2 linked regions of the Sphingobium yanoikuyae genome follow. The main gene of each other region encodes a partner of the protein of the gene in region 2 in a complex. Links are inferred from orthologs where the notes say so. Each region holds a gene or a part of one and is shown on either strand. Other genes may lie near its edges.

The links.
Region 1: the proteins of HH800_RS21665 (region 2) and tldD are in contact, whole or in part, in a solved structure (PDB 5NJ9), measured with the Escherichia coli proteins. The link is inferred for Sphingobium yanoikuyae from one-to-one orthologs.

What each region holds. Positions count from the first base shown.
Region 1 is NZ_CP053021.1:4,768,180-4,771,699, forward strand. Bases 105-3,043 are described here. They hold tldD (metalloprotease TldD), read right to left. Parts: upstream 2,326-3,043; coding sequence 883-2,325; downstream 105-882. Other genes in these bases: HH800_RS22955 (DUF924 family protein), read right to left, coding at 220-795; HH800_RS22965 (zinc-finger domain-containing protein), read right to left, coding at 2,370-2,597; HH800_RS22970 (hypothetical protein), read right to left, coding at 2,652-2,831. In the rest of the region: HH800_RS22950 (P-II family nitrogen regulator), read right to left, coding at 1-63; HH800_RS22980 (MarR family transcriptional regulator), read right to left, coding at 3,190-3,520. UniProt on the Escherichia coli protein: Metalloprotease involved in CcdA degradation. Suppresses the inhibitory activity of the carbon storage regulator (CsrA).
Region 2 is NZ_CP053021.1:4,485,718-4,489,148, forward strand. Bases 496-3,345 are described here. They hold HH800_RS21665 (TldD/PmbA family protein), read left to right. Parts: upstream 496-1,172; coding sequence 1,173-2,519; downstream 2,520-3,345. Other genes in these bases: nudC (NAD(+) diphosphatase), read left to right, coding at 496-1,133; HH800_RS21670 (3'(2'),5'-bisphosphate nucleotidase CysQ), read left to right, coding at 2,506-3,303; HH800_RS21675 (GDSL-type esterase/lipase family protein), read right to left, coding at 3,304-3,345. In the rest of the region: mutY (A/G-specific adenine glycosylase), read left to right, coding at 1-226; more of nudC, read left to right, coding at 213-495; more of HH800_RS21675, read right to left, coding at 3,346-3,431.

The DNA.
Region 1 (3,520 bases), 280 kb from region 2 along the record:
GGAAAGAGCCTCGCGGACATCGTCAAGCTTGAACGGCTTGATGATAGCCATGACAAGTTTCATGTCGCCCCCTTATTTGGTGTGCGGCGACATACCAGCAAGAGGCGTGCCAATTTGCTAATGACGCATTAACGCGGGATTTCCACTAGGGGAGATTGTTGTGCCGCCGAAAAAATGTGCAGATGCACAGCCATGCCTAAAAAATAGGCATGTTCCCGCCTACCATTGCGATCCTTCGGCGACCGCTGCCGCTTCGGCGGGCAGGGTGGTGCGACCAAGGGTAGCGTTGCGATGGGGGAAACGGCCGAAGCGCGCGATGGTTGCATGATGCTGGCGGGCGAAATCGAGCGACCGGGCGTCGCCGGTCCCTTCGAATAGGGAGAGCGACAGCTCCTGATCGGCCAGATCCTCGCTATGCTGGAAGGGCATGTAGAAGAAGAGCCGGCCCGCCCCGCCAATCTGGATGTCATAGCCCAGCGCGATGGCGCCGCGCGCTACCTCACGGGCGATCGGGTCGGTGGCAAAGGCCTGGGCCTGGCCGCGGAACATGTTGCGGGGCAGTTGGTCGAACAGCAGCACCGCGGCCAGCGCATCGTCGGCGCGGTCAAGGAAGCTTTCGGCCGGAAGCGTCCGCTTCTCGCTCCACAGGACGGCGAAGCGGTCGATGCAATGCTGGTCGAGCGCCGGATCATGGCTGTACCAGCCTTCCTCGCCCACCTGGTTGAACCAGAAGTCGAGCAGGGCCGCCGCCCAGTCGGCGGTCACGGCGTCATGGCTGTCGGTCAGCATGTTCATACGCAAAATACGTATCGATCGCCGCCCGGTTCCTCGGCCCATGGCGGCGGCGGGTCGGGTGACCGCGCCGCCATGGCAGGAATGGGGTCAGGCGGCGGTGCCGCCGACGGTCAGCCCGTCCATCAACAGGGTCGGCTGGCCGACGCCGGCCGGCACGCTCTGCCCACCCTTGCCGCACATGCCGATGCCTTCGTCGAGCGCCCAGTCATTGCCGATGCCGATCACCTTGGTCAGTGCGGTCGGGCCGTCGCCGATCAGGGTCGCGCCCTTGATCGGATCGCCGATCTTGCCATTTTCGACCTTATAGGCCTCGGTGCAGGAGAAGACGAACTTGCCCGAGACGATGTCGACCTGGCCGCCGCCAAAGCTCTTGGCGAAGATGCCCGACTTGACGCGCGACAGCAGCTCTTCCGGATCGTCCTGACCACCCTTGATGAAGGTGTTGGTCATGCGCGGCATCGGCGCATGGGCATAGGATTCGCGGCGGCCATTGCCGGTCGGCGCGACGCCCATCAGCCGGGCGTTGAGGCGGTCCTGCATATAGCCCTTGAGGATGCCGTCCTCGATCAGGATATTTTCCTGCGTCGGCGTGCCTTCGTCGTCGATCGAGAGCGAACCGCGGCGATCGAGGATGCTGCCATCGTCGACCACGGTGACGCCCGGCGCGGCGACGCGCTGGCCGATGCGGCCGGAAAAGGCACTGGTGCCCTTGCGGTTGAAATCGCCTTCCAGGCCATGGCCGATCGCTTCATGGACCAGCACGCCCGGCCAGCCGGGGCCAAGCAGCACGGTCATCTCGCCGGCGGGGGCGGCGACCGAGCGGAGATTGACCTGGGCCTGGGCCAGCGCCTCGTCAATGGCGCGGTTCCAGATCTTGGGGTCCATCACCTGATCGTAGAGATAGCGGCCGCCAATGCCGAACACGCCGGTTTCGCGCCGGCCATTTTCTTCCAGGGTGACCGATACGTTGAGGCGGACGAGCGGGCGGATGTCACTGGCGGTGAAGCCGTCGGCGCGAACGATCTCGATCACCGACCAGCTGCCGGCGAGGCTGACCGAGACCTGGGCGACGCGCGGGTCGCGGGCGCGGGCGGCGGCATCGATCGCGGCGCACAGGGTCACCTTCTCGGCGAAGGGCACCAGCTCCAGCGGATTGGCGTCGGTATAGAGGTGGCGATTGGTGCGCTGGGGCGGCGGGGCGGGCTGGCCCTTGGCCGGATCGAGCAGGGTCAGCGTCTGCGCCGCCTTGGCGATCGCCGCTTCGCTGAGGTCATTGGCATGGGCAAAGCCGGTCATCTCGCCCGAGACGCCGCGCAGGCCGAAGCCCGCATCGGTTGAATAATCGGCGGTCTTGAGCCGGCCGTCGTCAAAGCCGAAGCTCTCGCTGGCGCGATATTGGAGGTAGAGCTCGCCATCGTCGCAGGCCGAAAGCGCCTGCGCGGTCAGGCGGCGCGCGCCATCGGGATCGAGCAGGCCCGGACGATAGAGCAGGCCGCGGGCATCAGTGAATTGCGAAGCGAGATCGGTCATGCCGCCCGATATAGGCGCGGCATGACGGATGCCCAATGGAAATTTTAAAGGCTGGCGCCCGAAGCGATGTCCGGCTTGTTGCCGAGATCGGCATTGTCGGCGACGCCGCCGGCCAGCACGAAGCGGCGATCGCAATAGCCGCAATCGACATAGCCATGCTCGTCGATTTCCAGGAAGACGCGCGGATGGCCAAGGGCGGCGGGAATGTCACCCGAACCGTCGCAGGAGACGCGGGACTTGGTGACTCGGATGATTTCGGGCGGCTGGATCATGGGAGGCGGAATTAGCAGCGGTGACGCGCCGCCGCAATATCTGGCAGCGCGCGATTACATCAGCGGATAGCGGGGCTGGGTACAGCCGGCGTCGGCGGGGGGCTTTGCCGCGATCCTTGCGCTTGGGGCCTTGGCTTGCCAGTCGGCGCAATTGCCGACCGCCATCACCGCGAAGGGCGACAGCATCAGCAATATCGGCGCGACGGAGCCGCCAAGGAAGAAGCTGATCGGCATGGGCGGGAAGATGCCGGAACCATGCTTGCTGCAGGATGAATGTTACGGGTGCGGATTGGGGCGGGTTTTGCCTGGATGGCTAAGCCCTCGCTGTCGCTCGGGAGTTTTGCCGGAAGCCGTCCCACGGACGTTCCATATCCGGCGCCCTCGCAGCATAGCTGCTCGGAGTTTTGCGGCCGCCCGTCCCCCGGACGGGCTCTAAAGGCCGCAAAACTGGTGGGCGATGACGGGCTCGAACCGCCGACATTCTCGGTGTAAACGAGACGCTCTACCAACTGAGCTAATCGCCCCCATGGGGTGCGGGCGCTTCTAGGGCTTTTGGCGCGCGGGTCAAGCGGCCTTTATCCGATGGGGTAGATCAGTGCGCGCGATAGCGATGGCTGGCGCCGAACCAGCGGATCAACTGGTCAGCCGCGTCGTCGGCGAGCGCGATGAAGATGCGGCGACCGTCATGCGGATCGGCACGACGCTCGACCAGGGCCTTGTCCGTCAATGTGCGAATCCAGCGCAGCGCCGTGGTCGGCGGCACGGCGGACGCGATGCACAGGCTGGAGACCGAGACATGGGCCTGTTCCAGCCGGGCGGCGAGCAGGTCGAGCATCATGTCCCAGGCCGGATCGGCGAACAGGTCGCCGGGCAGGAAATCGGCGCGCAGCCGGCGGGCGCGCAGCAGGTCGCGGACCTGTGCG
Region 2 (3,431 bases):
CTTCGCCGCGCAGTGGCAGACCATCGATCCGCCGGTCGCCCATGTCTTCACCCATTTCTCGCTGGCGCTCAGCGTCCACACTACCCATGTGGGGATGGACCATGTGCCGGCGGGCGCGGGCGAATGGTGGCCGCGCGCCCGGATCGGCGAGGCGGGGCTACCCACCCTGTTTGCGCGGGCAGCCGATGCGGCGATGAAGGAGATGACGGACGATGCACGGAACTGACCCAATGGCGCACGGCCTGCCCGGTTTCGTCGGCGGCACGCTCGACCGGGTCGACCATATCCGCAGCAATCCCGCGCTCCATGCGCAGGCCTTTGCCTCGCCCGACGCCCGGCTGCTGATCCTCGAAGGGCTGGAGCCGGTGACGGACGATCATGGCCTGGCCCTGGCGCCGCTTGGGCCCGATGCCCGGATCGAGCAGCATGTGCTGCTCGGCGTCGATCTGCAGGATCGCCCGATCTTCGCCCATTTGGTCGAGACGCTGGAACAGGGGCCCAACGCGACGCCGCGATCGCGTGGCCTCGCCGATCTCGTCTCCGCGTCCGATGTCGCGCTCTACGGCACCGCGCGCAGCCTCGTCTTCTGGCATGCCCGGCATCGCTTCTGCTCGGTCTGCGGTGGTCCGACCCATGCACACAAGGCCGGCTGGGCGCGTCGCTGCGGAACCTGCGCCTCCGAACATTTCCCGCGCGTCGATCCGGTTTCGATCATGCTCGCCGAGCATGAGGGCCGTGTCCTGCTCGGTCGCCAGCATAGCTGGCCGCCCGGCCGCTATTCCGCGCTCGCCGGCTTCATCGAACCGGGCGAGACGGTCGAGGAAGCGGTCGCGCGTGAATTGAAGGAGGAAGCCGGCATCACGGTCCATTCGGTCCGCTATGTGATGAGCCAGCCCTGGCCCTTTCCGTCCTCGCTGATGATCGCCTGCGTCGCCCAGTGCGACGATCCCGCGCTGACCCTGGACGAGACCGAGATCGAACATGCCTTCTGGTGCGATGCCGATGGCGTCGCCGCCGCGCTGGCGGGCGATCCCGACGCGCCCTTCCTCGCCCCGCCGCGCATGGCGGTCGCCTGGCATCTGCTCGATCATTGGCTGCGCGGCGCGGTTGCCCCGTCCGACGCAAGGGCGTAAGGCCCGGCTTCGTCTTCACTACAGGATCGATCTTCCTTTATGCTCAGCCTCGAAGAAGCCCAGTCGCGCGCGCAGGATCTGGTGACGGCGGCGCGCAAGGCGGGGGCGGACGCGGCAGACGCCATCTATGCCTGCAACGCCTCGACCACGGTGGCGGTGCGGCTCGGCGCGCTGGAGGATGTCGAGCGGTCCGAGGGCGAGGAGATCGGCCTGCGCGTCTTCATCGGCCAGCGCTCGGCCAGCATTTCCGCGTCGGACATGAACCCGGCGACGCTCGCCACCCTGATCGATCGCAGCATCGCCATGGCGCGCGAGGCACCGGAAGATCCCTATGCCGGCCTGGCGCCGGAAGATCGGCTGCTCAGGAAGCGCGCACCCTCGCTCGACCTGGTGGACGAGGAAGAGCCTGAACCCGCCGCGCTGCGCGAACGCGCGCTGATCGCGGAAGAAGCGGCGCGCAGCATTCCCGGCATCACCAACAGCGAAGGCGGCGGCGCTGCCAGCGGCCGCAGCCAGGTCGCGCTTGCCACCAGCCATGGCTTTGCGGGCGCCTATGCCGCGACCAACCATTCGACCTGGGCCAGCGTGCTTGCGGGCAGCGGCGCCGACATGCAGCGCGATCATGCCAGCCATGCCAGCCGCCATCTCAAGGATCTGGACGATGCTGAAGCAGTCGGCATGCGCGCCGGCCAGCGCGCGGTCGCCCGGCTCAATCCCGGCAAGGTCGACAGCGGCGTCATGCCGGTCATCTTCGATCCGCGCATCGGCTCCAGCCTGGTCGGCCATCTGATCGGCGGCATGGTCGGCCCGGCGATCGCCCGCCGCTCCAGCTTCCTGCTGGACTCGCTGGGCGAAACGCTGTTCGACAGCAGGATCACGATCATCGACGATCCGCTGCTGCTGCGCGGCCTGCGCTCGCGCCCGTTCGACGGCGAAGGACTGCCGGTCGAGCGTCGTGCGCTGATCGAGGAGGGCGTGCTGACCGGCTGGCTGATGGACAGCGCTTCGGCCCGCCAGCTTGGCCTGGAACCCACCGGCCATGCCAGCCGGGGCGGCGCCGGTGCGCCGGGTGCGGGCATCACCAATGTCCATATGGAAGCGGGCAGCCTGTCGGTCGGCGAACTGATGGCCGATGTGAAGCGCGGCATCTATGTCACCGAACTGATCGGCATGGGCGTCAATGGCGTCACCGGCGACTATAGCCGCGGCGCCGCCGGCTTCCTGATCGAAAATGGCGCGGTCGGTCCGGCCGTGTCGGAAATCACCATCGCCGGCAATCTGAAGGACATGTTCCGCACCCTGGTGCCGGCCAATGACCTGATGTTCCGCTATGCCATGAACGTGCCCACCCTGCGCGTTGACGGGATGACCGTTGCCGGCGGCTGAGCCCCTTTTGCCGGCCGTCGTCGCGGCGGTCACCGATGCGGCCGATCGCGCGCTGGCGCTATGGGCCGATGGCGAAACGCGCGTGCGCCAGTGGGAAAAGGTACCCGGTCACCCGGTCTGCGAGGCGGACCTGGAAATCGACGTCATGCTGCGCGAGCGGCTGGCGGCGATCGATCCGCAGGCCGGCTGGCTGTCGGAGGAGACGGCCGATACCGTGCATCGCCTGGGCGTATCGCGCGTCTGGGTGGTCGATCCGATCGACGGCACCCGCGACTATCTGCGCGGCAGGCCCGGCTGGGCGGTCTCGGTCGCCCTGGTCGAGGATGGCGCGGTCAGGCTCGGCATTCTGGCGGCACCCGCGCGCAAGGAATTGTGGATTGCGCAGGCAGGGCAGGGGGCGACCCGCAATGGCGTGCCGCTCCATGCCGGCAATCGTACGATGTTGCCTGGCGCCCGCGTGCCCGCCGATCAGCTGCCGCGCGCCGACCGCGATCTCGTCACCGTGGACAAGCCCAACAGCATCGCGCTGCGCATGGCGATGGTCGCCGCCGACGAGGCCGATCTGGTCGCCACCGTGCGTTGGGGCAATGAATGGGACGTCGCCGCTTCCGCCCTGATCGCGCAGGAGGCCGGCGCCATCGTCACCGACGCGCTGGGCGATCCGCTCGCCTTCAACCGGCCCCAGCCGGTCGCCTTCGGCCTGCTCTGTGCGGCGCCGGGCATCCATGCCGCCGCCGCCGCCCGCCTCGCGCCGCGTGCGAAGGAGATATTGGGCAAGGCCTGATCAGCCGGCGCAGGCTTTCACCGTCTGGGCGGGCAGCACCTCTTTCAGTCTAGCTCGCACCACATCGGCCCAGATGCGATAGCCCGCGGCGTTCATATGCACCTTGTCGGGCTGATAATTGTCGCCCA